Regions from separate parts of the Delftia sp. HK171 genome, predicted to be linked through region 2. Evidence: predicted binding sites of a transcription regulator. Region 2 holds the regulator's gene; the other holds the start of a gene.
What was found. The regulator FNR, encoded in region 2, switches genes on or off when oxygen is low (the NO sensors DNR and NnrR bind a similar motif). The targets are predictions, from matches to a motif close to TTGATNNNNATCAA.
Positions count from the first base shown of each region.

Region 1: BO996_RS05395 (DASS family sodium-coupled anion symporter) is a predicted target of FNR. The motif match lies at 6,942-6,955, and genes of this name have one in related genera.

Region 1 covers NZ_CP018101.1:1,166,892-1,181,726, reverse strand. Annotated here, with positions in the region: gene BO996_RS05425 (ABC transporter permease) at 1-234, shown strand, start outside; gene BO996_RS05420 (ABC transporter permease) at 231-1,187, shown strand; gene BO996_RS05415 (dipeptide ABC transporter ATP-binding protein) at 1,184-2,875, shown strand; gene BO996_RS05410 (putative FMN-dependent luciferase-like monooxygenase) at 2,856-3,986, shown strand; gene BO996_RS05405 (CMD domain protein) at 3,983-4,678, shown strand; gene BO996_RS05400 (alkylhydroperoxidase domain protein) at 4,675-5,262, shown strand; gene BO996_RS05395 (DASS family sodium-coupled anion symporter) at 5,275-6,780, opposite strand; gene BO996_RS05390 (hypothetical protein) at 7,075-7,392, shown strand; tRNA gene BO996_RS05385 (tRNA-Met) at 7,475-7,551, opposite strand; gene rplQ (50S ribosomal protein L17) at 7,573-7,965, opposite strand; gene BO996_RS05375 (DNA-directed RNA polymerase subunit alpha) at 8,152-9,150, opposite strand; gene rpsD (30S ribosomal protein S4) at 9,263-9,886, opposite strand; gene rpsK (30S ribosomal protein S11) at 9,977-10,381, opposite strand; gene rpsM (30S ribosomal protein S13) at 10,400-10,765, opposite strand; gene rpmJ (50S ribosomal protein L36) at 10,788-10,901, opposite strand; gene secY (preprotein translocase subunit SecY) at 11,034-12,353, opposite strand; gene rplO (50S ribosomal protein L15) at 12,378-12,809, opposite strand; gene rpmD (50S ribosomal protein L30) at 12,821-13,003, opposite strand; gene rpsE (30S ribosomal protein S5) at 13,018-13,539, opposite strand; gene rplR (50S ribosomal protein L18) at 13,555-13,920, opposite strand; gene rplF (50S ribosomal protein L6) at 13,932-14,465, opposite strand; gene rpsH (30S ribosomal protein S8) at 14,490-14,835, opposite strand, start outside.
Region 2 covers NZ_CP018101.1:2,846,550-2,861,384, reverse strand. Annotated here, with positions in the region: gene BO996_RS13010 (hypothetical protein) at 157-366, shown strand; gene BO996_RS13005 (cell division protein ZapA) at 399-800, shown strand; gene BO996_RS13000 (sulfite exporter TauE/SafE family protein) at 1,192-2,010, shown strand; gene BO996_RS12995 (bifunctional diguanylate cyclase/phosphodiesterase) at 1,974-4,460, opposite strand; gene BO996_RS12990 (HD-GYP domain-containing protein) at 4,457-5,698, opposite strand; gene BO996_RS12985 (sulfite exporter TauE/SafE family protein) at 5,873-6,589, opposite strand; gene hemN (oxygen-independent coproporphyrinogen III oxidase) at 6,595-7,977, opposite strand; gene fnr (fumarate/nitrate reduction transcriptional regulator Fnr) at 8,140-8,859, shown strand; gene BO996_RS12970 (hypothetical protein) at 8,941-9,228, opposite strand; gene BO996_RS12965 (FixH family protein) at 9,408-9,722, opposite strand; gene ccoG (cytochrome c oxidase accessory protein CcoG) at 9,780-11,234, opposite strand; gene ccoP (cytochrome-c oxidase, cbb3-type subunit III) at 11,312-12,229, opposite strand; gene BO996_RS12950 (cbb3-type cytochrome oxidase subunit 3) at 12,257-12,394, opposite strand; gene ccoO (cytochrome-c oxidase, cbb3-type subunit II) at 12,406-13,038, opposite strand; gene ccoN (cytochrome-c oxidase, cbb3-type subunit I) at 13,058-14,494, opposite strand; gene ccoS (cbb3-type cytochrome oxidase assembly protein CcoS) at 14,558-14,695, opposite strand.

The DNA of each region.
Region 1 (14,835 bases), 1.7 Mb from region 2:
GCCGGCGTGCTGTTCGGCGAGCTGCTGGCCGGCGCCGTGGTGACGGAGGCCGTGTTCGGCCTCAATGGCCTGGGCACGCTGACCCAGCAGGCCGTGGGCAACCAGGACACGGCCGTGCTCCAGGCCGTGGTGGTCGTCTCGGCCGCCGCCTTCGTACTCATCAACCTCGCCGTGGATCTGCTGTACCCGCTGCTTGATCCGCGCCTGCGCCATTCCGTGGAGAACCGGCCATGAACACTGCCGTCTCAAGCGCTCTTTCCCCGGCCCTGGATGCCCAGGCCGCGCCCGCCACTCCTACTCCCATTCCCACGGCGCTGCCAGCGTCGTCCCTGGCCCCTGCGCCAGCCGCCCCGCGCCGCAGCTTCGCCTTGCCGGCCCGCCTGCAATCCCTGAAATGCCTGCCGCCCACGCTGGCCCTGGCCTGGCTGGTGATCGCCGTGGCCGCGCTGTGGGCGCTGGCGCCCGGCTGGTTTGCCCACCAGAACCCGATCGCGGGCCAGGCCGGCCAGCAGTTGCTGGCGCCCAGCGCCGCGCACTGGCTGGGCACGGACGCGCTGGGACGCGACCTGTGGGCGCGCGTGGTGCATGGCGCCGTGCATTCGCTGTCGGGCGCCTTCGTGGCCGTGGGCGTGGGCCTGGCCGTGGGCACGCTGATCGGCCTGCTGGCCGGGGCCACGGGCGGGCGCACGGAAGATGCGCTGATGCGCCTGGTCGATGTGCTGCTGGCCGTGCCTTCGCTGCTGCTGTCGCTGACCATCATCATCGTGCTGGGCTTTGGCACCATCAACGCGGCCATTGCCGTGGGCGTGGTCTCGGTGGCCAGCTTCGCGCGCCTGGTGCGCTCGGAGGTGGTGCGCGTGCGCCGCTCCGACTATGTGGAGGCCGCCTTTGGCAGCGGCGGGCGCTTTGCCGCCGTGCTGTGGCGCCATGTGCTGCCCAATTCGCTGACCTCGGTCATCGCCATGGCGGCGCTGCAGTTCGGCTCGGCGATCCTTGCGATTTCCACGCTGGGTTTTCTGGGCTACGGCGCGCCGCCGCCCACGCCCGAATGGGGGCTGCTGATCGCCGAGGGCCGCAACTACATCGCCACCGCCTGGTGGCTGACCACGGCGCCGGGCCTGATCGTGGTGGCCGTGGTGCTGGCAGCCAACCGCATCGCCACGGCCTTCGCACGGAGGCCTGCATGAGCGCCGCCATCGAGGAACGCATCCACGCCGCACCAGCGGTGGCAACGACCGCCCCCGTGCTCGAAGTGCAGGACCTGGCAGTGGCCTACCGCGATGCCGCAGGCCAGGCGCAGCGCGTGGTGCACGGCGTGTCGTTTTCCGTGGCGCCGGGCGAGGTGGTGGCCCTGGTCGGCGAATCGGGCTCGGGCAAGACCACCACGGCCCAGGCCGTGATCGGCCTTTTGGCCGACAACGGCCACCGCGAGCACGGCAGCATCCGCCTGCAGGGCACCGAGGTCTCGGGCTGGCCGGCCGCACGCTGGAACGCCATCCGCGGCCGCGTGGTCAGCCTGGTGCCGCAGGACCCCACCATGTCGCTGAACCCCGTGCGCACGGTGGGCGACCAGGTGGGCGAGATCCTGCGCATCCACGGCCTGCGCGACCGCACGGCCGTGCAGGCGCGCGTGCTGGAGCTGCTGGCCCGCGTGGGGCTGTCCCAGCCCGCGCTGCGCGCACGCCAGTATCCGCACGAACTGTCGGGCGGCATGCGCCAGCGCGTGCTGATCGCCATCGCCATCGCGCTGCGGCCCGCCCTCATCATTGCCGACGAGCCCACCAGCGCGCTGGACGTGACCGTGCAGCGGCGCATCCTGGACCTGATCGACGCGCTGCGCCGCGAGACCGGCACGGCCGTGCTGCTGGTCACGCATGACCTGGGCGTGGCGGCCGACCGCTCGCACCGCCTGGTCGTCATGCAGGGCGGCCGCATCCAGGAGCAGGGCCCCACGCTGGAGCTGCTGCGCAATCCGCAAAGCGCCTATACGCGGCGGCTGCTGGCCGATGCGCCTTCGCTGGCGCCCGCGCCGCGCCGCACGCCCAGGCCCGCCACGGCCGATGACTGGGCCATCGAGGTCGAGGACCTGGTGCACGAGTTCGCGGCCCCCGGCCATGCCTCCGCCCACGGGCGCGGCATCTTCCGCGCCGTGGACGGCGTGTCGCTGCGCGTGCGCCGGGGCAGCACGCATGCCATCGTGGGCGAGTCGGGCTCGGGCAAGACCACCACCATCCGCGCCATCGTGGGCCTGGGCCGGCCCACGGCGGGCCGCATCCGCATCGAAGGCACCGAGGTCACGGGCCTGCGCGGCGAGGCCCTGCGCCAGCTGCGCCGCCGCGTGCAGCTGGTCTACCAGAACCCGTTCAGTTCTCTGGATCCGCGCCAGAGCGTGTTCGACATCATCGAGGAACCCCTGCTGAACTTCGACCCGCTGCCGGCCGATGAGCGCCGCCGGCGCGTGCACGACATGCTGGAGCGCGTGGGCCTGCCGGCCGCCGTGCTGCAGCGGCGCCCGCATGCGCTGTCGGGCGGCCAGCGCCAGCGAGTGGCGATTGCGCGCGCCCTGGTGCTGCAGCCGCAGGTGCTGGTGCTGGACGAGGCCGTATCGGCCCTGGACGTGACGGTGCAGGCCCAGATCCTCGCCCTGCTCGCCCAGCTGCAGCAGGACCTGGGGCTGACCTATCTCTTCATCTCGCACGACCTTGCCGTGGTGCGCCAGATTGCCGACACGGTGTCGGTGCTGCGCGCGGGCCGGGTGGTGGACGCGGGCAGCGTGGAGGAGGTGTTCCAGCGCCCCACCAGCGACTACACGCGTGAACTCATGGACGCCATTCCCGGCAAAAGGAGCATTGATTTTGTCCCTCATACCGCCTGACACACACGCTGGCGCCGTCCCCCGCAGCGGCCCGCGCCTGGGCTTCTTCAGCCGCCTGCTCGACGACGCGCCGGCCGGCGAGCGCTACCGCCTGGTGGCCGAGCAGATCGCCCATGCCGAGGCCCACGGCTTCGACTCGGCCTGGGTGGCCCAGCACCATTTCCATGAAAGCGAGGGCGGCCTGCCCTCGCCCTTCGTCTTCCTGGCCCATGTGGCGGCGCGCACGCGGCGCATCCGCATCGGCACGGGCGTGATCACGCTGCCGCTGGAAAACGCGCTGCGCGTGGCCGAGGACGCGGCCGTGCTGGACCTGCTGACCGGCGGCCGCCTGGAAGTGGGCCTGGGCACGGGCGGCACGGCCGAATCCTTCGAGGCCTTTGGCGTGCAGGGCGCCGAGCGCGGCGCCGTCTTCGCGCGCAACTTCGGCGTGCTGCAGGATGCCTGGGCCGGGCGCGCGCTGGCCGGTGGCGTGCACCTGTACCCGGCCGCGCCGCAGCTGCTGGAGCGCGTCTGGCAGGCCACGTTCTCGGCCGAGGGCGGCGCGCGGGCCGGTGCCAATGGCGACGGCCTGATGCTGTCGCGCACCCAGCCACGGCCCGAAGGCGCGCCGCAGGCCACGCTGTCCGAGATCCAGAACCCCATCATCGACGCCTACCTCGCCCGCCTGCCCGCAGGGCGGGCGCCGCGCATCCTGGGCTCGCGCACGCTGTTCGTGGCCGACCGCCGAGACGATGCGCTGCGCTGGGCCGAGGCCGGCCTGCGCCGCGTGGCCCTGCGCCATGCGGCCCAGCCCTCGCAATGGGCGGCCCGCGTCGATCCGCAGGCGCCGCTGGCCGATCTCATCGCCGCCTACGACGTGCATGTGGGCACGCCCGACGAGGTCATCGCCTCGCTGCGCGCCGACACGGCGCTGGCGCGCGTGAGCGACATCGTCTTCCAGGTGCATTCCATCGATCCGCCGCATGCAGCCATCCTGCGCTCCATCGAACTGACGGCCGCCCATGTGGCACCGGCCCTGGGCTGGCGCCGTGCCGATGAGTCCACATCCACGTCCACCCCAGCGCCCTCTTCCCTCCCCGCAGTCCGGGCCGGACTGCTGCAAGCCGCATGACCATGAACACCACCGCAACGCCCCGCTTTCCCGGCGACGTGATCGACCACCTCGCCGACATCACCCCCGGCAGCGCCCTGGACCGCGTGCGCCGCCACCGCACCGAGGCACGCACGCAGGCCCAGCAAAGCTTTGCCTCCCTGTTCACGCCCGCCGAGCCCGTGCCCGGCACGGTCTCGCTGCGCGAGCGGCGGGCCCTGGCCGCCTTCACGGCCGGGCTGCATGGCGAGCCGCGCAGCGCCGTCTTCTATACACGCGCGCTGGCCGCCGAGGATGCGGAACTGGCCGCCGTGGTGGCGTCCGAAGTGGTGCGTGGCCGCGCCCAGAGCCTGCAGGCCGGCAGCGGCCCGCACGGCCCCTACGGCAGCTCCCCGGCAGGCCCGCTGAGCCGCGAGGACCAGCCGGGCCCCGCCTATGCCGTGGACCCGGCCCACGCCGCACTGCTGGGCCCGCGCCTGGCCGCGGCGCTGGCCCATGCCCACCTGCTGGCCTACCACCCGCGCGACGCCAGCGCCGGGGCCCTGCAGGCGCTGCAACAGGCGGGCTGGAGCGAGACGGACATCGTCATCCTGTCCCAGCTGGCGTCCTTCCTGTCCTTCCAGATCCGCGTGGTGGCGGGGTTGCGCGTGCTGGCTGCACGCCCCGCGCCCCAGGCAACCCATCAACCCACCACCCTGCAAGCCCAGCCATGACCTCAACGAACTCCGCCGCTCCCCAGGTCTTCACCCAGGAACAGCTCGACTGGCTGCCATGGATTGAGCCGCTGGAAGAAAGCGAGCTGACCGAACGCCACCATGCAGGCCTGGTCGATGCCTCACGCGCGCAGTCGCCCTACTTCCGCCTGCTGGCGCGCGACCCCGACACGCTGGGCGCGCGCACGCGCACCGACAAGGACATCTTCTACAACCCCGACGCCGGCCTGCCGCGTGCCGAGCGCGAGCTGGCCGCTGCGGCCACCTCGCGCGCCAATGGCTGCATCTACTGCGCCTCGGTCCATGCGCGCTTTGCCACGCACTTCTCGCGCAGGGGTGGCGACGTGCAGCGCCTGCTCGACGAAGGCCCGGGCACGGACCTGGGGCCGCGCTGGAATGCCATCGTCACGGCGGCCGTGGCGCTGACCCAGACGCCGCCTGCGCTGGAGCCCGCCCACATCGATGCGCTGCGCACCGCAGGCCTGGACGATGCCGCCATCTCCGATGTGCTGCACGGCACGGCCTTCTTCAACTGGGCCAACCGGCTCATGCTGTCGCTGGGCGAGCCACGGACCACGGCTTGAGGGCGCCCGCCCTCACCACAGGCCCAGCAGCTTCCACCAGACACTGCCGACCACGGCAAAGATCAGCAGCTCGATCAGGCACATGGCAGCCCCCACGCGCCACCAGTTGCCCAGCGTGACATAGCCGCTGCCGAAGATGATGGGCGAAGTGCCGGTGGCGTAGTGGGTCAGCGTCATCATGATGGCCGAGCCGGCCGTCATCATCAGCATGAAGGGCACGACATAGTCGGCCGGAATCAGCTGCGCACCCACGGTCAGGAAGGCCAGCATCATCGCGCTGATGTGGGCCGTGGTGCTGGCGAACAGGTAGTGCGAGAACACGAACACGCCCACCAGGATGGCCGCCACCGGCAGCCAGTCCAGGCCGCTGGCGACGATGGCGTTCTTCATGCCCACGGCAAACCAGGACACCACGCCGAGCTTGTTGAGCTGCTCGGCCAGCATGACCAGGGCGCCGAACCACACCAGGGTGTCCCAGGCGCTTTTCTCGGACAGCACGTCATCCCAGTCGATGGTGCCCGTGATGATCAGCACGAACAGGCCCAGGAAGGCGACCACGGTGGGGTCCAGCACGAAGGCCGGGCCGAACAGCATCTGCGGCACGTTGGCCCACAGCAGCAGCATCAGGCCGAAGGTGCCCAGCATCACGCGCTCCTTGCCCGACAGCGGCCCCATGCGCGCCATCTCGCTGCGCGCGTACTCCACGGCATTGGGCGTGGCCTTGAGCTCGGGCGGCGACAGCAGGTAGATCACCAGCGGCATCAGCAGCAGGCACAGCAGGCCCGGCAGCAGCATGTACAGCGCCCAGGTGGTCCAGCTCAGGTGCAGGGCCTGGCCCGTGGCCTTGGCCACGAAATCCACCACCAGCGGGTTGGGCGCGGTGGCGGTCAGGAACATGGCCGAGGTGATGGGATTGGCGTGGTAGTTGACCAGGGCCAGGTAGGTGCCCACCTTGCCCTGCGTGCCCTTGGCCGGGTCCGACTCGAAGGCATTGGCGATGGACTTCATGATCGGGTGCACGATGCCGCCGCCGCGCGCCGTGTTGCTGGGCGTGAACGGAGCCAGCACCAGCTCGCAGATCGCCAGGCCGTAGCCGATGCCGATGGTGCGCTTGCCCAGCAGGGCGATGAACATCAGGCCGATGCGGCTGCCCAGCCCCGTCTTCTTGAGGCCGCGCGAGATCAGGATGGCCACCACGATCAGCCAGATCAGCGGGCTGGAAAAGCTGCTCAGCGCATCGGTGATGGCACCCTTGGACGAGCCGGACGTGACCTGGGACAGCGAGACGATGACGATGGCCATCAAGGCCATCACGCCAATGGGCATGACCTTGAGGATGATGGCCACGATGGTGGTCAGGAAAATGGCGACCAGCTGCCAGCCCTTGGGCGTCAGCCCCTCGGGCACGGGCATCAGCAGCAGGCCGAACAGCACGGCGGTGGCAATCAGTGCCGGCACCAGCCGGAACGGCACGGCCGCCTTGAAATAGCGGAACAGCGAGGCGATCTTCTCGAGCATGTGGATCCTTTGCGTTGCCGGAGCGGCGCCGAGAGAGCATGGCCTGCCGGGAGCAAAAGCCCACCAGCCTGCACGGGCACTGGCGGCCGCGCCGCATGACTGACATCATGATGCAGTGCAGCATGAGCCCGGCTTCCAGCGGGCGCCTGCGCCACCGAAGTTTGACAGGCATCAAGGCCGGGCCAGTAAACCTGGCGACCCAGGCCACCGAGCCCCGCTCACATGACAGCATCCCCAGACCGGGTGCCTTTCGCCCCGGTGTACCCATGCAGTGAAAAAAGGAGAAAAGCCGACATGCCAGCCAACCGATTCTTGCCCGAGGAATGGGAATGCCGGCTCCAGGAAATCGACCTGGAGATCGCCCGCCACGCCGTCATATGCAAGATCCCGCTGCTGCAGGCCGGTGTGGTGGAGCGCGTGCTGGCCAATGACGCCAGCGTCTGCGGCGCCGAGCACGAGGCCGCATTCAAGACCCTGCGCGGCCTTCTGTACATGCACTACACCGAGCTGCTGCACATCAGCGAAGTGCTCAGCCCCGAGGTCGCCCAGGAAATCGCCCACCGCGTGCGCCTGCGGCTAGGCCAGCGCATCGGCAACCAGCTGGGCGGCTGATGCCGGGCTGTCTGCCTGGCCTTTGCCCTGGCGCGAGGGCATGAAAAAAGGGCTACGACAGTTGTCGTAGCCCTTTTCAATTTGGTTGCGCGAGAAGGATTTGAACCTCCGACCTTTGGGTTATGAGCCCAACGAGCTACCAGACTGCTCCATCGCGCGGTATTCCAAAATTATAGCAGATTATTCAGCTGCCTTGGCTTCGGCGGCGCCTTCTTCAGCGCGCTCGACCAGTTCCACGAAGGCCATGGGGGCGTTGTCGCCCACGCGGAAGCCCATCTTCAGGATACGGGTGTAGCCACCAGGACGCTTTGCGAAGCGGGGGCCCAGCTCGTTGAAGAGCTTGGTCACGCTGTCGCGGTCGCGCAGGCGGTCGAATGCCAGACGGCGGTTGGCAACGGTGTCGACCTTGGCCAGGGTGATCATGGGCTCGATCACGCGGCGCAGTTCCTTGGCCTTGGGAACGGTGGTCTTGATGGCTTCGTGCTCGATGAGCGAATTCATCATGTTCTTCAGCATCGCCAGGCGGTGCGAAGAGGTGCGATTGAGTTTGCGGAGGCCGTGACCGTGACGCATGGTGCTTTATTCCTAAAATATGTAATTAGGGCTTGCGCAAACAAGGATGCAAGCCTGGACCCGTTACCGGATCTGCAGCTTGCCTCAACCGAATTTGCGCAAGTTGTTGATTAATTCGTGCAGCCGTATCAGGTACTGCCCGAGGCACTGAGGCTCTCCAAAAAGGAGAGCCTGCAATTATAGTGCTTAGCGCTTTTCCAGGCCAGCAGGCGGCCAGTTCTCGAGCTTCATGCCCAGCGTCAGACCGCGGGAAGCCAGGACTTCCTTGATCTCGTTGAGCGACTTGCGACCCAGGTTGGGGGTCTTGAGCAGCTCGTTTTCGGTACGCTGGATCAGGTCGCCGATGTAGTAGATGTTCTCTGCCTTGAGGCAGTTGGCCGAACGCACGGTGAGTTCCAGCTCGTCCACGGGACGCAGCAAGATGGGATCAAAGGCGGTTGCGGCACCACGGCCACCGGCCGGAGCATCGAAGACGCTGGCGATATCGCCGCCGTCCAGCTGAGCGAACACGGCGAGCTGTTCCACCAGAATCTTGGCGGAGGCGCGCACGGCGTCCTCGGCAGTGATCGCACCATTGGTTTCGATCTCCACCACCAGCTTGTCGAGGTCGGTGCGTTGTTCAACGCGGGCCGATTCGACGGCGTAGCTCACGCGCTTGACTGGCGAGAACGAAGCGTCCAGCACAATGCGGCCGATCGACTTCGTGGACTCGTCGCCATAGCGGCGCACGTTGCCGGGCACATAGCCGCGGCCCTTCTCCACCTTGATCTGCATGTCCAGCTTGCCGCCTTGCGACAGGTTGGCGATGACATGATCAGGGTTGATGATTTCCACGTCGTGGGGCGTCTGGATGTCGCGCGCCGTCACGACGCCTTCGCCATCCTTGCGCAGCGAGAGCGTGACCTCATCGCGGTTGTGCAGCTTGAACACCACACCCTTGAGGTTCAGCAGGATGTTGACCACATCTTCCTGGACACCGTCGATGGACGAGTACTCGTGCAACACACCAGCAATCGTCACTTCCGTCGCTGCGTAACCCACCATGGAGGAGAGCAGGACACGGCGCAGGGCGTTGCCCAGCGTATGGCCGTAGCCACGCTCAAACGGCTCCAGAACAACTTTGGCGCGATTGTGGCCAAGCTGCTCGACATTGATCGTCTTGGGCTTCAGCAAATTGGTTTGCATGCAGACTTCCTCTCAATACCCCCGGCTCGTTACACCGGTAAGGCTGGTGAAGCACCCCAGCGCGATGCCTCGCGGCTGGGGGACGGTTTTACAGAAATGTCGCTGCGCGGAATTAACGCGAGTACAACTCAACGATCAGGGATTCGTTGATGTCTGCACCGAACTCGTCGCGGTCAGGCGACTTCTTGAACGTGCCTTCAGCCTTGTCGGCAGACACTTCCACCCATGCGGGGAAACCGACTTGACCAGCCAGTTGCAGGGCTTCGACGATACGAGCCTGCTTCTTGGACTTTTCACGCACGGCGACCACGTCACCCACCTTCACCATGTAGGAAGGGATGTTGACGGATTGGCCGTTGACCGTGATGGCCTTGTGCGAAACCAGCTGACGCGCTTCCGAGCGGGTCGAGCCGAAGCCCATGCGGTACACCACGTTGTCCAGACGCGACTCCAGCAGCGACAGCAGATTGGCACCGGTGTTGCCCTTCTTCTTGTCGGCGGCTTCGAAGTAGCGGCGGAATTGCTTTTCCAGCACGCCGTACATGCGCTTGACCTTCTGCTTTTCACGCAGCTGCAGGCCGAAGTCGGAAGTACGCTGACCGGAAGTGCGGCCGTGCTGGCCGGGCTTGGTGTCGAACTTGGACTTGTCGGCGATCGAGCGACGTGCGCTCTTCAGGAACAGGTCAGTGCCTTCACGGCGGGAGAGTTTGGCCTTGGGGCCGATATAGCGTGCCACTTGATTTCCTTTGTGTCATCTGCCGTGCACAAGCACGGGAGCCGCCCGCGATGTTACACATCTGGGCGGCGGTGGGCTTGGTGAAAAAGCTTAGATACGACGGCGCTTTTGAGGGCGGCAGCCGTTGTGGGGAACCGGCGTCACGTCCGCGATGGAAGTGATGCGGATGCCCAGGGCGCCCAGGGCGCGAACCGAGGATTCACGGCCAGGACCGGGACCCTTGATTTCGACGTCCAGGTTCTTGATGCCCTGTTCGATGGCAGCACGACCAGCCACTTCCGAAGCCACCTGGGCAGCGAAGGGAGTCGACTTGCGCGAACCCTTGAAGCCCTGGCCACCCGACGAGGCCCACGACAGAGCGTTGCCTTGGCGGTCGGTGATGGTGATGATCGTGTTGTTGAACGAAGCGTGCACGTGGGCAATGCCGTCCGAAATGTTCTTACGGACTTTCTTGCGAACGCGCTGTGCAGCGTTGTTTGCGGGAGACTTAGCCATAGTGATCTTTCAATCTCTTTATTTCTTCAAAGCCGCGGCACCCTTGCGCGGACCCTTGCGGGTACGTGCATTCGTGCGGGTACGTTGACCACGCATGGGCAGGCCACGACGATGACGGAAACCGCGATAGCAACCGATGTCCATCAAACGCTTGATGTTCATCGTTGTTTCGCGACGCAGATCACCTTCCAGAGTCAGGGAAGTCAGCTGATCACGGATCTTTTCCAGATCACCGTCAGTCAGTTCCTTGATTTTCTTGGAATATGCGATGCCAGCGGCTTCGCAGATCTTGCGTGCAGTGGTGCGACCGATCCCATAGATAGCGGTCAGGCCGATTTCAGCGTGCTGATGCGGCGGGATGTTAATGCCAGCGATACGTGCCATTATTCGTCCTCAAACTTTCCTATCAACCCTGGCGCTGCTTGTGGCGCTGGTCCGTGCAGATCACTCGCACCACACCTTTGCGGCGGATGATCTTGCAGTTACGGCAGATTTTTTTGACCGAAGCCGAAACTCTCATTTCATTCTCCTAAAACTCTACATCCGTTACGGCCTATCGACCGGGAAACATGCCCGCGATGGATAGATCGAGTGGGCGTCTACTAACTCTTACTGGACCCGCCGGCACCGCCGGCCAGGCCCATCACTTAGTTCAATTGCCAAGTGTCGCTTTGAAGTTCGCCTTTTTGAGGAGCGATTCGTACTGTTGCGACATCATGTAGTTCTGCACCTGGGCCATGAAGTCCATGGTCACCACCACAATAATCAGCAGTGATGTGCCACCGAAGTAGAACGGAACGTTGTACTTCAGGATCAGGAACTCGGGCAACAAGCACACGAATGTGATGTACACCGCGCCAGCCAGGGTCAGGCGAACCAGGATCTTGTCAATGTAGCGGGCCGTCTGGTCACCGGGACGGATCCCGGGGATGAAGGCACCACTCTTCTTCAGGTTGTCGGCGGTTTCCCGGCTGTTGAACACCAGGGCCGTGTAGAAGAAGCAGAAGAAGATGATGGCAGTGGCGTAGAGCATCACATAGATCGGCTGACCGGGGGTCAGCGTGCTAGCAATGTCCTTCAGCCAGCGCATGGATTCCCCTGCACTGAACCAGTTCACAACGGTCGCCGGCAGCAAGATGATCGAGGAAGCGAAGATGGGAGGAATGACCCCCGCCATGTTCAGCTTCAGCGGCAAGTGCGAAGACTGGCCACCATACACCTTGTTACCCACCTGACGACGCGCATAGTTCACCAGGATCTTGCGTTGTCCCCGCTCGACAAACACGACGAAGTACGTCACGGCTGCCACCACGAGAACGATGAAGATCGCGGCCAGGATGCTCATGGCACCGGTGCGCACCAGCTCCAGCAGACCACCGATGGAGCTCGGCAGACCTGCGGCGATACCTCCAAAGATGAGGATCGAGATGCCGTTGCCCAGACCACGTTCCGTGATCTGTTCACCGAGCCACATCAGGAACATGGTGCCGGCCGTCAGGCTGACCACCGCCGTGAGGCGGAAGCCGAAGCCAGGGCTCAGAACCAGACCTGCGGAGCTTTCCAGAGCCACGGCAATTCCCAGGGACTGAAAAATCGCCAGGCCCAAAGTGCCGTAGCGGGTGTACTGGGTGATCTTGCGACGACCCGATTCACCTTCCTTTTTCAGCTGCTCGAATGTAGGGACCACATAGGTCATGAGCTGCATGATGATCGATGCCGAGATGTACGGCATGATCCCCAGTGCGAACACCGTGAAGCGCGAGAGCGCCCCACCCGAGAACATGTTGAACAGATTGAGAATGCCGCCCTGCTGGCCATTGAACAGCTGCTGCAGCTGCGCTGGATCGATGCCCGGCACGGGGATATGAGCCCCGATCCGGTAAACGACCAGCGCGAGCAACAGAAAAACCAGACGGCGGCGAAGATCGCCGAATTTTCCGGTTTTTGCAATTTGAGCTGCGCTAGTAGCCACGGATGTCTTCTTTCAGATCATTAATCAGGCGATGCTGCCACCGGCAGCTTCGATGGCAGCCTTGGCGCCGGCGGTAGCGCCGATGCCGTTGAGCTTGACAGCCTTGCTGATTTCACCGCTCTTGATGATCTTGACCACCTTTGCGATTTCACCAACCAGACCGGCTTGCTTCAGAGCTGCCAGATCGACTTCGGCCAGGCCCAGCTGTTCCAGAGCGGACAGGGTCACTTCTGCATTGAACTTCAGCAGATGCGACTTGAAGCCACGCTTGGGCAGACGGCGCTGCAGAGGCATTTGACCGCCTTCGAAGCCCACCTTGTGGTAGCCACCCGAACGCGACTTCTGACCCTTGTGACCACGGCCGGCAGTCTTGCCCAGGCCGGAGCCGATGCCGCGACCGACACGGCGCTTGGCGTGCTTGGAGCCCTCTGCAGGCTTGATGCTATTGAGTTCCATCATCAATCCTTTCAGAGAACTTTGACCAGGTAGCTGATCTTGTTGATCATGCCGCGCACGGCAGGCGTGTCCTGCAGTTCGCTGATGCTGTTCAGCTTGCGCAGGCCCAGGCCACGGACGGTGGCGCGGTGCGATTCCTTGGTGCCAATGGGGCTGCGCACCAGTTGCACCTTCACGGTTTGTTGCGTTGTCATGTGATTGACTCCGATCAGGCGGTGAAGATGTCTTCAACCGACTTGCCGCGCTTGGCTGCCACTTCCGAAGGGGTCGTGGAGTGCTTCAGAGCGTCAAAAGTCGCGCGGACCATGTTGTAGGGATTCGACGAACCATGGCTCTTGGCCACGATGTCGGTGATGCCCAGCACTTCGAAAACGGCGCGCATCGGGCCGCCGGCGATGATGCCGGTACCCTTGGGAGCGGGGTTCAGCATCACGGATGCTGCGCCATGCTGACCCATCACGGTGTGATGGATCGTGCCGTGCTTCAAAGACACCTTGATCATGTTGCGACGGGATTCTTCCATCGCCTTTTGCACGGCTGCAGGCACTTCTTTCGACTTGCCCTTGCCCATGCCAACGCGGCCATCACCATCGCCAACCACGGTCAGTGCAGCGAAGCCGAGGATACGACCGCCCTTCACAACCTTGGTGACGCGGTTCACCGCGATCATTTTTTCGCGCAGACCGTCGTCACGACCTTCGTCTTGCACCTTGGGAGAAAACTTTGCCATTTCTATCCGCTCCGCTTAGAACTGCAGGCCGGCTTCACGAGCGGCTTCTGCCAAAGCCTTCACGCGGCCGTGGTATGCGAAACCAGCGCGATCGAAAGCCACTTTCTCCACGCCGGCAGCCTTCGCCTTCTCGGCAATGCGCTTGCCAATCAGCGTAGCGGCAGCCACGTTGCCACCCTTGCCGATGGCGCCCAGTTGGGTGCGCACTTCGGCTTCGGCGGTGGAGGCCGAAGCCAGCACCTTGGTGCCGTCTTCCGACACCACGCTTGCGTAGATGTGGAGGTTCGTACGGTTCACGCTCAGACGTGCCACGCCTTGCTGTGCAATGCGGATGCGGGTCTGGCGGGCACGACGGAGACGCTGCTCTTTCTTGGTCAACATAATGCAGCTCCTTACTTCTTCTTGGTCTCTTTGATCACGACCTTCTCATCCGAGTAACGGATGCCCTTGCCCTTGTAGGGCTCGGGAGGACGAACGGCACGGATCTCAGCAGCCATTTGGCCAACGGCCTGGCGGTCAGCACCCTTGACCAAGATTTCGGTCGGTGTGGGGGTGGTGACAGTGATGCCGGCCGGCATTTCGAAGTTCACCGGGTGCGAAAAGCCGATCGCCAGGTTCAGCTTGGAGCCCGAGGCCGAAGCCTTGAAACCCACGCCAACCAGCGACAGCTTCTTCTCGAAGCCCTTGCTCACGCCCACCACCATGTTGTTCACCAGCTGACGCATGGTGCCGCTCATGGCGTTGGCTTCGCGCGAGTCATTGACGGGCTCGAAAGACAGCTTGCCTTCGTTGTTGGAGATCTTCACCAGAACGTTCTGGGCTTGCGACAGCGTGCCGCCGGTGCCCTTCACATTGATCTGGTCGTCTTTGATGGACACATCCACGCCTGCGGGGATGGCCACGGGAGTCTTTGCTACGCGAGACATTTCAGTATTTCTCCTTAATGTCCGTTAGGCCACGTAGCACAGCACTTCGCCGCCCACGCCAGTGGCGCGTGCCTTGCGATCCGTCATCACGCCCTTGGGAGTGGTGACGATGGCAACGCCCATACCGTTCATGACCTGGGGGATTGCGTCACGGCCCTTGTACACGCGCAGGCCGGGACGGCTCACGCGCTCGATGCGCTCGATCACCGGACGGCCGGCGTAGTACTTCAGGGTAATTTCGAGTTCGGACTTGCCAGCGTCGGTCTTCACTTGGAAGCCGTCGATGTAGCCTTCATCCTTCAGCACCTGGGCGATGGCAACCTTGACCTTGGAGGAAGGAGCCGTCACGGTGGTCTTGGAGACCATTTGT
Region 2 (14,835 bases):
GGCGCTACGATTTTGTGAGACAGTCTGCCGCCTGCGCTCGAATACCTGAGCACGGCGCTGACGTCAAGCCTTCTAAGCCCCCCTGCTATCAGGTTTCCTCGGATACTTCCACGGAATGCGCTCACTTCGTTCGCACGTCCTACAATCTCAGCGTCTATGACCTCCCAGACTTCCCTCGACCACATTGCAGAGCGCGTGGAGCGCCTGCTGGTTCGCCACGAGGAACTGCAACGCACGAATGCGCTACTCGCCGAACAGGTGGCGGCCCTGACCCAGGAGCGTGATTCGCTGCGCTCGCGGCTCAACGCCGCCCGGGCCCGCGTCGATGCCCTGATCGAGCGCCTGCCCTCCAACCAGGGGGCTTGACCCCCTTCGCAACCGCCGACGCCCGAACGCCCATGAAGCAGATCGAAGTGCAAATCCTGCAGCAAAGCTATGTGCTGACCTGCCCCGATGGCCAGGAAGAGCGTCTGCTCGAGGCCGTGCGCCGTGTGGACACGGCCATGACCCGGATCCGCGACAGCGGCAAGGTCCGCTCGCGCGAGCGCGTGGCCGTGCTGTCCGCGCTGAACATGGCCTTCGACGTGCTGGACCGCGAAGCGCAGGAAAGCGCCATGGCCACGGCCCAGGCCGAAATGCAGTCCCTGCATGACGAGGTCACTTCGCAGCATGCCGCCCAGTCCCTGCCGCCCGAGCCCAGCCCCGAGGAACTGGCCGAGCGCCAGCGCCAGCAGGCCCTTGCCGAGCAACTGGTGCTGCGCCTGGACCAGGCCCTGGAAAGCGATGCACGGCTGCTCTGAGCCGCTGCACTCCCCGTCTACCCAACGGCCTCTTCGGAGGCCGTTTTTCATGGCATCGGCCATGTCAATGGAAAGCCCATGCCGTTCAAAGAACTTGATTGCGGGCCTGCTCAATCGCCGTAGAATGGAGGCGTCTGCAAACCCGCCGGGCTTTATAGTTCCTTGGACCAATGCTCTATGAGCCCGGGCTTGGTACATTGCCATTCGAGCGTGATCGTCTCGCGTTAGATGAACCCAACGTCTGGCTGCCCTTGCCCCCCTGAACCCCGGTTCAGGATGACGGCCCGGTGGTCTTTGCAGACACCTGATTCCAACCCGGCGCACCTCCACGGTGCGCCGGGTTTTTTGTTGCCCGCCCCTCCCCGCCCATCCACTACCAACCTTCTGCCGCATGCCTGACCTGCTGTTTCTCGAACTGGCCCTGCTGGGCCTGTGCTCCGGCTTCCTGGCCGGCCTGCTGGGAGTGGGCGGCGGCATGGTGCTCGTGCCGTTTCTGACCTACTTTCTCGACAAGCGCGGGGTCGGCCCGGATCTGTCCGTGAAGATGGCGATCGCCACGGCCATGGCCACCATCGTGTTCACCTCGATCTCCAGCCTGCGCGCCCACCACGGTCGTGGCGCCGTGCGCTGGGACATCGTGCGCAGCCTGGCGCCGGGCATCATCACGGGCGGCCTGCTCGCCAGCCTGGGCGTTTTCGCGCTGCTGCGCGGCAAGTACCTGGCACTGTTCTTTGGCGTATTCATCGGCTACATGGCGCTTCGCATGCTGCGCAGCAACAGCCAGCCCACGGCCACGCGCGCCCTGCCCGGCCCGCTGGGGCTGTACGGCGCGGGCACGGGCCTGGGCTTCATCTCGGGGCTGGTGGGTGCGGGCGGGGCCTTCATCAGCGTGCCCTTCATGATGCGCTGCTCGGTGCCCATGCACATGGCCGTGGGCACCAGCGCGGCACTGGGGTTTCCGATTGCCGTGGTGAATGCGGCGGGCCTGATCTTCACCGGCGCGGGCGACGCGGGGCGCCCCGAATACTCGCTGGGCTACCTGTGGCTGCCGGCCCTGCTGGCCCTGGCCTGCTGCAGCGTGCTGACGGCACCGCTGGGGGCACGGGCCGCGCACCGGCTGCCCGTGGGCCAGCTCAAGCGCATCTTTGCCACGCTGCTGTTCGGCCTGGCGGCCTACATGCTCTGGAAGGGCTTGAGCGCAGGCAGCTGAGCGCTCGCGGCCTGGGCCATTCTCTGCCGGTAGGCGATGGCGCCAATGCCGGCGCGCTGGGCCTGCAGGCATTCGCCGAACTGCTCGCGCGGCAGGCCCGGTGCACACAGGAAGCCCTGGAAGTAGTGGCCCTGCATGCGGTGGATGGCCGTCAGCTGCTCGTGCGTTTCCACGCCCTCGGCCACGATCTCCACGCCCAGCGCCAGCCCCAGGCTGATGATGGCGCCGACGATGGCCTGGTCGCCCTCGTCGCTGGGCAGGCCGCGCACGAAGCTCTGGTCGATCTTGATCTTGGAGATGGGCAGCTTCTTCAGGTAGGCCAGGTTGGAGTAGCCGGTGCCGAAGTCGTCAATCACCATGCCCACGCCCAGATCGGCGATCTGGCATACGCGCAGCGCCATGTCCTGGGCGTCCTGCAGCAAGATGCTTTCCGTCAGCTCCAGCTCCAGCAGCTGGGGTGTGAGGCCGTAGCTGCGCAGCAGCTCGGTCACCCGCTCGACAAAACCTGACTGGCGGAACTCCAGCGCCGACACGTTGACCGAGACCTTGATGGGCATGCCCTGCTGCTGCCAGCGTGCAGCCTCCTGCACGGCCTGTTCCATGACCCAGGCGCCCAGCGTGACGATGTAGCCCGACTCCTCGGCCAGCGGGATGAAGACACCCGGCGAGACCACGCCGAATTCGGGATCGGTCCAGCGCAGCAGCGCCTCGGCGGCGACGATGCGGTCGCTGTCTATGTGCACCTGCGGCTGGAAGTAGACCGCCATGCGGCCATGCTCCAGCGCCTGGCGCATGGCGTGCTCCAGCTTCATGCGCGACAGCAGGCCGGCGCTCATCTGCGGCTGGTAGAAGCTGAAATGGCCCCGGCCCCGCTCCTTGACGCGGTACATGGCAGTGTCGGCTTGGCGGATCAGTTCATCCAGCGTGAGGCCATCGGCCGGGTACTGGGCCACGCCGATGCTGCACTGCACGGAGAAACCCAGGCCGTCGAGCAGGAAGGGGCGCTCCATCTCCTGCAGGATGCGCTTGGCCACCGACGCGGCCAGCTCGGCGTTGCAGCCCTGCAGATAGAGCACGAACTCGTCGCCACCCAGGCGGCACAGGATGTCCACGGGCCGCATGCAGTCGCTCAGGCGCTGCGCGACCAGCTTGAGCACGCGGTCGCCGAACTGGTGGCCCAGCGAGTCGTTGATGATCTTGAAGCGGTCCAGGTCGATGAACAGGATGCTGAACACCGTGCCGCCTGCGCGCGCGGCCTCGATGGCTGCATCCACGCGCTCCGTGAGGTTCAGGCGGTTGGGCAGGCCGGTGAGCGCGTCGCTGTAGGCCAGCTGTTCAATGCGCTGCTGGGCCACGCGCTGCTGCGTGAGGTCGCGCATGAAGCCGATGCTCTGCACCACGTCGCCCTGCGCGTTGCGCAGCGGCACCCAGGACAGGCGCACGGCGCAGCGCGCGCCGCCAGCCTGGCGCAGCCACAGGTCGCCCTCCCAGAAGCCGCCCTGGTGCCACTGGATGCGGGCCAGGTCGCCCAGGGTGTCGGCCTGGCCTTCGGAGGCCTCGAACAGCGACTCCACCGTGCGCCCCTGCACGGGCATGCCGCCCAGCAGGCGTTCGCAGGCCGGGTTGGTGCGGGCCACATCCATGTAGCCGTCGGCGATGAAGATGCCGTCCAGGCTGGATTCGAAGACGCGCGCGGCCAGCTCCAGGCCCGCCTGGGTCTGGGCCTCGGCCGTGATGTCGCGAAAGGAAAAGATCCGCCCCATGGGCAGGCCCCGGCGCAGCTGGGGCACGGCGCGGCGCTCCAGGATGCGCCCGTCGCGCAGGTCCAGCACGTCGGCCGCCTCCATCAGGGGCTGGGCCGACAGCAGCTTCAACTGGCGCGCATAGGATTCGGCATCGCGCACCTGGCTGGCCAGGTGGTCGAGGATGGCCACGTCGTTGCGGCGCACCAGCAGCGCCTCGGGAATGCCCCAGAGCGTGGCAAAGCGGTGGTTGAAGGCGCGGATGCGGCCATCGGGATCGCAGACCAGGATGGCGTCGGCCGCGGACTCCAGCGTGGCGCGCAGCTCGCCCAGCAGGCTCTCGAACTCGGCCTCGTGCAAGGCCTGCTCGCGCCGGTCCAGCATGCTGACCAGCAGCACCTCGCCGTCGAGCGCGCGCACGCGCATCTCCACGGGCGCCAGCTGACCATCGGCGCGGCGCACCTCGGCAATGAACTGGGCTCCAGCCTGCCAGTTGAAGGGATCGCTCCAGAAAGCCTGCTGCTGCGGCGTGGCGGCCAGCACCTGCACGGGCAGGCCCGGGGCCGCATCGGCCTCATAGCCGGTGACGGATTCGCTGGCGGCGTTGGCGCGCAGCACCTTCAGGGTGCGCGCATCGATCAGCCACAGGGCCTCCTGCAGTGCATCCAGCAGGCGGGGCCAGGCGCGGTTGAGCGCTTGCTTGTTCAAGACGCCACCTTCGGTGGATCCAACTCCACCGCCCGTTCAAAGTAATAGCAGACACGCCGGCGCGGCGACAGGTAGTCCAGCGCATCGCGCGGCAGTTGCGCGGGCGCCACTCCCCGGCGTATGCCCAGCTCGGGAAACAGCTCCAGCGCCAGCACGGGCGCCTGCGCGGCCGGCACGCCGGCATCGTGCACCATCACCGAGGGCTTGAGCGGGCGTGATGCATTCACGGACATGACCATGGCATGGCGCCCGTCGGTCAGCTCCACCACCGAGCCCGGGGGGAACACACCCATCATGCGGATGAAGCCATTGAGCACGGGCGCGGCGAACTTGTCGCGCAGCCGGCTGAACAGCATGGACAGGGCCTCGTGCGGCGTATGCGGCGTCTGTGCATCGCCGGGATTGCACAGGCGGTCGTAGCTGTTGACCAGGGCCAGGATCTGGCCCGTGAGTTCCATGTCTTCGGCCACCAGGCTCAGCGGGAACCCCGTGCCGTCGGCCCATTCATGGTGCTGGGCGATGGCCGTTGTGACCTGGGCCGACAGGCCCATGCGCATGGCAATGGCCACGGATTCGCCCACATGGCGCTCGTAGCGCTCGCGCAGGGCGTCGGGCACGGAAGGCTCCAGGGCCAGACCGTGCATGCCTTCGACACCGGCCACGGGCTTGCCCGCGTCATGCAGCAGCGCCGCCAGGCCCAGGTCGCGCAGCAGCGATTCCTGCAGGCCCAGGGCCCGGCCCAGAAGCAGGCTGAGCACGGTCACGTTGACGGCATGCACGCTCTGGCTGCTGCCCACGCCATCGGACAGCAGGTGAATGGCCACGTCCTGCGGGCCCGCCAGTTCGGCCAGGCAGCCATCGACCAGGGCCTCGGTGGGCATGCGCGCCTGCTCGGGCGCGCTGGCGATGGTGGTCTCTATGGCCACATAGCCGCGCTCCACCTTCTGAAAGCGCGCATTGCAGTCCTCCAGCCGGCCGCGCCAGTCGGGCACGGACAGCAGCAGCGGTGCTGGCGCAGGTTCGGTGGGTGCAGGCTCGGGGGCCACCACGACGGGCGGCAGCTCCTGCGGCGGCGGGGTGCGCACCTCGGCGGGCCAGGTGTCGCTTTTGTGCGGGACACAGCGCACCACCTCCAGGCCCAGGGATTTCAGGGTCTGGATCTGTGCGCTGGAGGTGATCTTGAAGCTGCTGACCGGAAAGGGATGGTTCAGCCACCCAACATCGAGCTGGACAAACATGCCCGGACGGAGGTCTCGGATATCGATGAGGACGGAATGGTTCACGCGCGGCAACGGCCCCGAGGCTGAAGGAATCGGCAATATGTAAGCCGATGATTCGGGCATTATCTCCAGTTCTGAGGGCCTCGCAGCCAATCCGCGACCCCAGGTGCCAAGTCTGGCCTCAGCTGTTGCTCAACGGCACCAGAGGTTGGGCTTGTAGATCAGGTCCATCCACAGCGCCCAGACGGCCACGCCCACCAGCATCAGGCCGGCCAGGCGCGTGCCCCATTCGGCGCGCAGGCCGTTCAGGCGCTGCCGGCCCAGCCGCCACAGCCAGGGGCCGGCCACCAGCCACAGGCCGCTGCCCACGCCAAAGGCCGCCATGGCCAGCGCGCCCTGCAACGGGCCGCCGCTGAGCGCGGCGACCAGCACGGCCGAATACAGCAGTCCGCAAGGCATGAGCGCCCAGGCATAGCCTGCCGCCAGCGTGCCGCCCGGCGCCGACACCCAGGGCTGCACGCGCCGCCAGGCAGCGCGGCCGGCTGACTCCAGCCAGGCGGGCTGGCGGGCCTGCACCATCATGGCCAGGCCCCAGGCCATCACGGCGACATGGGTCAGCGTCCAGAACGGCTGCAGCGCCGTGGTCTGGCTGGTGAGCCAGGACAGGCTTTCCATGGCCAGGGCCGAGGCAGCGCCCAGGCTGGCATAGCCGGCCAGACGGCCGCCGTGGAACAGCGCCGTGCGCAGCCACAGCCGGCTTTGCAATCCATGCACGGCCACCACCTGCGAGCCGCCGCCCTGCCCCGCCCCGCCCGTGACCACGCCGCAGGGCGCAGCGCACATGGCAAGGCAATGGGGCCCGCCGACGAGCCCCATGATCAAAGCGGTCCAGAGGAGCGACAACAGCATGGGGCCTAGATGATCCTCGAAAACCGCGCCCGGTTCTTGTCCGCCTGCAGATATCGGTCAAACAGCATGGCCACGCCGCGCACGAAGTACCAGCCCATGGGCGTGACCTGGAAGCCCTCGTCGCTGATCTGCACCAGGCCCTTGGCCTGCAGGTCCTCCAGGGCCGCCATCTCGGGCGCGAAGTACTCGCGAAAGCCCAGCAGCCATGCCTGCTCCATGGGCTCGAACAGCACGGCGCCCTGGCACATGATGGCCATGATGACGGCGCGGCGCACCAGGTCGTCGCGCGACAGCGCCAGGCCCCGCACCACGGGCAGGTGGCTGGCGTCGATGGCGTCGTAGTACTCCTCCAGCGTCTTGGCGTTCTGGCTGTAGCTGGCACCCACCTTGCCGATGGCCGACACGCCCAGCGCAATCAGGTCGCAGTCGGGCTGGGTGCTGTAGCCCTGGAAGTTGCGGTGCAGCCGGCCCTGGCGCTTGGCCACGGCCAGCGAGTCCTCGGGCAGGGCGAAGTGGTCCATGCCCACATAGACATAGCCACCGTCCATGAACGCGGCGATGGAACGCGACAGCATGGCCAGCTTGTCGGCCCCCTGGGGCAGATCCTCGGCCGCAATGCGCCGCTGCGGCTTGAAGCGCTCGGGCAGGTGGGCATAGGCATAGAGCGCGATGCGGTCGGGCCGCAGCGCGTTGACCTGGGCCAGCGTGCGCTCGAAGGATTCGGGCGTCTGCTTGGGCAGGCCGTAGATCAGGTCCACGTTGATGGAGGCAAAGCCCAGCTGCCGCGCGGCCGCCACCAGCTCGAACACCTGCTCGGCCGGCTGCACGCGGTGCACCGCGATCTGCACCTGCTCGTCGAAGTCCTGCACGCCGAAGCTCAGGCGGTTGAAGCCCAGCTCCTTGAGCACGGCCAGGCGCTCGACGCTGACGGTGCGCGGATCGACCTCGATGGAGTACTCGCCACCCGGCTCCAGCTTGAAATGCTCGCGCAACAGGCCCATCAGCGTGCGCAGCTCGTCGTCGGAGAAGAAGGTGGGCGTGCCGCCGCCCAGGTGCAGCTGGCTGACGGCCTGGCCCTTGCCGCAATGGGCCGTGTGCAAGGCCATCTCGCGCGCCAGGTAGTCCAGGTAGACGGCAGCGCGATCATGGTGACGCGTCACGATCTTGTTGCAGGCGCAGTAGTAGCAAAGCGACTCGCAAAAGGGCACGTGCACATACAGCGACAAAGGCATGGCACGCGCTGCGGTACTCGATTTGCGTTGTTGCAGCGCCAGGATATAGTCCTCTGCACCAAAGGCCTCGACAAAGCGGTCGGCGGTAGGGAACGAGGTGTATCGGGGCCCCGGTACGTCAAAGCGACGCAGCAGCTCTGGGGTGACAGCGGTCATGGGTTTTTTCCTCTAATACCTCGACTGTGCCGCAGCACATCGGTCATGTCCTTGACTCATATCAAGAGTTGTTTGAGGGACTGCTGCGACAATTTGATCCAACTCATCGCAATCCACGAGGTCACCGCCGGCACGCTGTGTGCCGCTGATGTTTATCACTCCATGAACCTTCAGACCATCAAAGCCTCCTGCTCCAACTGCAACCTGCGCGAACTGTGCATGCCCATGGGCCTGGATGCCGAGCAGATGCAGCGCATCGACGACATCGTGGCCACGCGCCGCAAGGTCAAGCGCGGAGGCCTGCTGTTTCGCAACGGCGAGACATTCACCTCGCTGTACGCCATCCGCACCGGCTTCTTCAAGACCTGCGTGGCCACCGAGGACGGACGCGACCAGGTCACAGGCTTTCAGATGGCCGGCGAGATCATCGGCCTGGACGGCATCGTCAACGACCACCACACCTGCGATGCCGTCGCGCTGGAAGACGCCGAAGTCTGCGTCATGCCCTTCGACAAGCTGGAAGACCTGTCGCGCGAGGTCACGGCCCTGCAAAACCATGTGCACAAGGTCATGAGCCGCGAGATCGTGCGCGAGCACGGCGTGATGCTGCTGCTGGGCAGCATGCGCGCAGAAGAGCGCCTGGCCGCCTTCGTGCTCAACCTGGTGCAGCGCCTGCATGCGCGGGGCTTTTCCAAGTCCGAACTGGTGCTGCGCATGACGCGCGAGGAAATCGGCAGCTACCTGGGCCTGAAGCTGGAGACGGTGAGCCGCACCTTCTCCAAGTTCGCGGACGACAACATCATTGAGGTGCGCCAGCGCCATCTGCGCATCCTGGACACGGAGGCGCTCAAGCGCATCGTCAACAGCCAGCAGTGCCAGTGAGGCTGCAAGGGCGGCAAGCATTCATCCGCCAATGAACAAGGCCCGCGACAGCGGGCCTTGTTCATTGCGGCGGGCTCTCGCTCAGTCCCGCCCCAGCCCCTGCATGGCCAGGTCCGGGTCGGGCTCGGAGACCACGCCGTCATTGAGATCGCGGGCCGAGCGGCCCAGCATGGTGGTCATCAGGCTGGAGAGCATGGTCACGCCCCAGAAGGCGAAGAAGGCCAGCGTGTAGATGCCCTGGCGCGACCAGCCCAGGTCGCCGAGCCAATGCAGCTCCAGCGGGTCCACAAAGGCAAAAACCAGCATCTCCATCACGGCGGCTGCCAGAAAGGCAGGCCAGGCAATCCACATCCAGCGTTGGGCCAACATCAGCGATCTCCTTGTGCTGTCGAGGGGTCGCCTTCATTGTGCGCCGCGCCAACGCATGGCGCCAAGCCCCGCAGCGCCCTGCACGCCTGTAGGAAACCCTCACCCGTCGCGCATGCCGGAGATGCGATCCGCCATGCAAAAAGGCCGCGACTGCGGCCTCTTGCAGGGGTGCACGGCGATCAGCGGTCCGTGGGGTGATCGTGCGCGGGCGTAGCCGCATGGTTGCGGCCGGTGACGGCGGGCGCCATGCTCTTGGGCACTTCGCGCACGCCATCGGCACGCTCGTTGATCGTGATGCCGTTGCGGTAGTAGTCGGGGTCGATCACGGGATCGGCGCCATTGATGGCGATGATGGCCGTGATCACGGCAGCGACCACCACGGCCGCCGGGCCGGCCACCACCAGCCAGACATGGCCGAACCTCCACCAGGGCTTGCCGGCGTCGGGGTGCGAGGGAGCCTGCGCGGGCGCGGAAACTGCGGGACTGGAAGACATGGGAAACCTCTTTCTTTCAGGCGGCAGGCGCGGACCGTGCCGCGCCTGCCAGGAACATCACCGGGGCACCAGGAAGACGGCCTTTTCGGACGCGCGTCCCGCGCCTGAATGCACGGCATCGATATCGAAGAATACGGTGTGCGAGCCCGGCTCGGCCGAACCGTAGGGAATCTGCAGTCGCGCCGCAATGCCGCGCGTCTCGGCCGGGCCGACCTCGACTTCCTGCTCGGACGCCAGCTCCAGCCCATCGAGGCCATGGGCGCTGATGCGATAGCGCTGGGCCTGCTCGGTGGCATTCATGATCTGCAGGCGGTAGACATTCTCCAGCTTGCCGCCCGCCACGATGCGCGACAGCGAGGCGCGGTCGCGGATCACGTCCACCTTGACCGACTGGCGCAGCGCCAGGCTCACGATCATGGCCACGCTCAAGCCGATCAGCACGGCCGAGTAGATCAGCACGCGCGGACGGAAGATGCGGCGCAGCACCTGGGCACGCCGCCACAGGCCGGCCATGGCGTTCTGCGTGGTCAGGCGGATCAGGCCGCGCGGGTACTCCATCTTGTCCATGATGGAATTGCAGGCGTCTATGCACAGGCCGCAGCCAATGCATTCGTATTGCAGACCGTTGCGGATGTCGATGCCCACCGGGCAGACCTGCACGCACATCTTGCAGTCGATGCAGTCGCCCAGGCCCTGGGCCTTGTAGTCCACCTTCTTGGTGCGCGGCGCACGCGGCTCGCCCCGGCCCGTGTCGTAGCTGACGATCATGGTGTCCCGGTCGAACATGGCGCTCTGAAAGCGCGCATAGGGGCACATGTACTTGCAGACCTGCTCGCGCATGTAGCCCGCGTTGCCATAGGTGGCAAAGCCGTAGAACAGCACCCAGAACATCTGCCAGCTGCCCTGCAGCGCCAGCAGTTCGCCGCCCAGCTCGCGGATGGGCACGAAGTAGCCCACGAAGGTGAAGCCGGTCCACAGCGCAATGGCGATCCACAGCAACTGCTTGAGCGACTTCTTCCAGGCCTTCTCGAAGGTCCAGCCGTTCTTGTCCAGCCGCATGCGCGCGCTGCGGTCGCCTTCGACCTTGCGCTCCACCCACATGAAGATCTCGGTATAGACCGTCTGCGGGCACGAGAAGCCGCACCACAGGCGCCCGGCCACGGCCGTGAACAGGAACAATGCCAGCGCCGAGATGATCAGCAGGCCCGCCAGGTAGATGAAGTCCTGCGGGTACAGCACCAGCCCGAAGAGATAGAAGCGCCGCGTTCCGAGGTCGAACAGCACCATCTGGCGCTGGCCCCACTCCAGCCAGGGCAGGCCGTAGAAAACCAGTTGGGTGAGAAACACCAGGGCCCATCGCCAGCGAGCGAAGACACCGCTGATGGAGCGCGGGTAGACCTTCTTTTCCGACTCGAACATCGACACCAGCTCGCCCGGATCAGGCGTGGCCGGCGTGATCGGAATGACTTTGCGGGGAGGCTTCCCGGTGTCATCCCCGCTCTCGGGCTTCATGGTGGGTTCCTTTGTTTTTTTGAAATATCTGAAAACTCAAAACGCAAAAAGGCGGCGCCGCAGCGCCGCCCCTGTGCTTACTGACGGACTGCGCCGTCTTTGTGCGACATGCCCCAGACATAGGAAGCAAGCACCGCGATCTGCGCCTCGGTCAGCTTGTCCTTCTGGGCAGGCATCTCGTTGTGCTTGCCGTTGTTGATCATGGCCGTGATGGCGGCCTCGCCCCAGCCGTGCAGCCAGATGTCATCGGTCAGGTTGGGCGCGCCCAGGGCCTGGTTGCCCTTGCCGTCCATGCCGTGGCAGGCAGCGCAGGCCGTGAACTTGGACTTGCCCAGCGAGGCCTTGAGCGAGTCGTGCGGGCTGCCCGACAGGCTCAGCACATAGTGCGAGAGGTTGCGCACATCGTCGGGCGTGCCGACGGCAGCGGCCATGGGCGGCATGATGCCGATGCGGCCACCCGTGATGGTTTCCCTGATCTTCTCGGGCGTGCCGCCATGCAGCCAGTCGCCATCGGTCAGGTTGGGGAAGCTCTTGCCGCCGCGTGCGTCCGAGCCGTGGCACTGTGCGCAGTTGTTCATGAACAGGCGCTCGCCGATGGCCATGGCCTGGGGGTCCTTGGCCATGTCTTCGGTGCTCATGCTCGTGAACTTGGCGTACAGCGGCTCCAGGTCCGCGCGGGCCTTGGCCATCTCGTTTTCATAGGCGCCCAGCTGCGTCCAGCCCAGCTTGCCCGCGAACGAGCCCAGGCCCGGATAGGCCGCCAGGTAGGCGAAGCCGAACACCGAGGTGATGATGAACAGCCACATCCACCACTTGGGCATGGGGTTGTTCAGCTCGCGCAGGTCCTCGTCCCAGACGTGGCCCGTGGTGTTGTCGGCCGAGGGGACCACCTTCTTGCGTGCGGTGAGATACAGCAGCAGCAGGCAGCCGATGATGCCGCCCAGCGTGATCGCCGTGACATAGATCGACCAGAAGATGTTTACGAAATCGCTCATGGGAAGTTCTCGTTCTGGTGGAGGGACTCAGTCTTGCTCGAACGGCAGCTGGGCGGCCTCGTCGAAACGGGCCTGGTTGCGGCGGGCGAACGCCCACCACCAGATGCCGATGAAGCAGGCCAGCGAGGCCAGCGTGGCCACGATGCGCATGGTGGTGATGTCCATGTCGCTCTCCTTTACTTGACCGAACGGCCCAGGATCTGCAGGTAGGCGATGACGGCGTCCATTTCCGTCTTGCCCTTGACCTGCTCGGCAGCGCCGCTGATTTCCTCGTCGCTGTAGGGCACGCCCACCTTGCGCAGCGCGCTCATGTGCTGGGCGACCACGGTGTCATCCACCTTGTTCTTTTCCAGCCAGGTGTAGGCAGGCATGTTGGACTCGGGCACCACGTCGCGCGGGTTGTTCAGGTGGATGCGATGCCATTCGTCGCTGTACTTGCCGCCCACGCGGTGCAGGTCGGGACCCGTGCGCTTGGAACCCCACTGGAAGGGGTGGTCATAGACGAACTCGCCAGCCACCGAGTAGTGGCCGTAGCGCATGGTCTCGGCGCGGAAGGGGCGGATCATCTGCGAGTGGCAGTTGTAGCAGCCCTCGCGCAGATAGACGTCGCGGCCCATCAGCTGCAGCGGCGTGTAGGGCTTGAGGCCCGCCACCGCTTCCGTGGTCGACTTCTGGAAGAACAGCGGAACGATTTCCACCATGCCGCCGACGGCGACCACCAGCAGGGTCAGCACGATCAGCAGGAAATTGTTGGTTTCCACCTTCTCGTGGGAAAAGCTCTTGGGAGCGCTATTGTTGTGATCGGACATGAGTAATGCTCCTAGACGCTCAGGCGTGGGCCACGACGGCAGGCACGGCCACCTTCACCGAACGGCCCGAGATCGCGGTCTTCCAGGTGTTCCACAGCATGACCAGCATGCCGCCCAGGTACAGCAGGCCACCGGCCACGCGGATCACGTAGAACGGATAGCTGGCCTTGACGCTTTCGACGAAGGTGTAGGTCAGCGTGCCATCGGGATTGACGGCGCGCCACATCAGGCCCTGCATCACACCGGCGATCCACATCGCGGCGATGTACAGCACGATGCCGATGGTGGCCATCCAGAAGTGCAGCTCGATGGCGCCCACCGAGTGCATCTTGGTCTTGCCGAACAGGCGCGGGATCAGGTAGTACAGCGAGCCCATGGTGATCAGGCCCACCCAGCCCAGGGCACCCGAGTGAACGTGGCCCACGGTCCAGTCCGTGTAGTGCGACAGCGCGTTGACGGTCTTGATGGACATCATCGGACCTTCGAACGTGGACATGCCGTAGAACGACAGCGACACGATCAGGAAGCGCAGGATGGGGTCGTCGCGCAGCTTGTGCCATGCGCCCGACAGCGTCATCACGCCGTTGATCATGCCGCCCCAGCTGGGAGCCAGCAGGATCAGCGAGAACACCATGCCCACGGACTGCGTCCAGTCGGGCAGCGCGGTGTAGTGCAGGTGGTGGGGACCCGCCCACATGTAGGTGAAGATCAGCGCCCAGAAGTGGACGATGGACAGGCGGTAGCTGTAGACCGGACGGCCAGCCTGCTTGGGGATGAAGTAATACATCATGCCCAGGAAGCCTGCGGTCAGGAAGAAGCCCACGGCGTTATGGCCGTACCACCACTGCACCATCGCGTCCTGCACGCCGGCGTAGGCCGAGTAGCTCTTCATCCAGCCGGCCGGAATGGCTGCGCTGTTGACGATGTGCAGCAGTGCCACGGCGATGATGAAGGCGCCGAAGAACCAGTTGGCCACGTAGATGTGACGGACCTTGCGGATGCCGATGGTTCCGAAGAACACGATGGCATACGAAACCCAGGTCACGGCGATCAGCAGGTCGATCGGCCACTCCAGCTCGGCGTACTCCTTGCCCTGGGTGTAGCCCAGCGGCAGGCTGATGGCGGCGGCGAGAATGACGATCTGCCAGCCCCAGAACGTCAGGCTGGCCAGCTTGGGCATGAACAGCCGCGTCTGGCAGGTGCGCTGCACCACGTAGTAGCTGGTTGCGAACAGCGCCGATCCGCCAAAGGCAAAGATCACGGCGTTCGTGTGCAGCGGACGCAGGCGCCCGTAGCTCAGCCATGGAATGCCGAAGTTGAGTTCCGGCCAGGCCAGCTGCGAGGCGATCAACACCCCGACAGCCATGCCTACCACCCCCCAGACGACGGCCATGATAGAGAACTGCCTTACGACGGAATCGTCGTAATAGACAGCGTTTTTATTTGAACTATCCATCGTGCACCCCTTAGATTGCTATCAAAGTGTTACGTTCTTCGCTCCCGGGCGTATTGACCCACGTCAATCGTCCCGAAGAATGCGCTCACCCTCTTGCTCCACACTCTCGAACTGCCCGCGATATACGGCCCACCACAGGGCCGCAAGGATGGCCAGCACCAGCACCACCGACAGCGGGATCAGCAAATACAAAATATCCATGGTCAGTTCCCCGTGGCGCTGACGCGCCACGCCTTGCCCCCAGAACGGGCGCGATCCAGCTCAGTGACACCGAGCAAGAGCCGCCTCGCGGCGAAGGTGTCGTTCCCCTCCCGCGAAGCGAGAGAGGGGGAAGCGGCGCA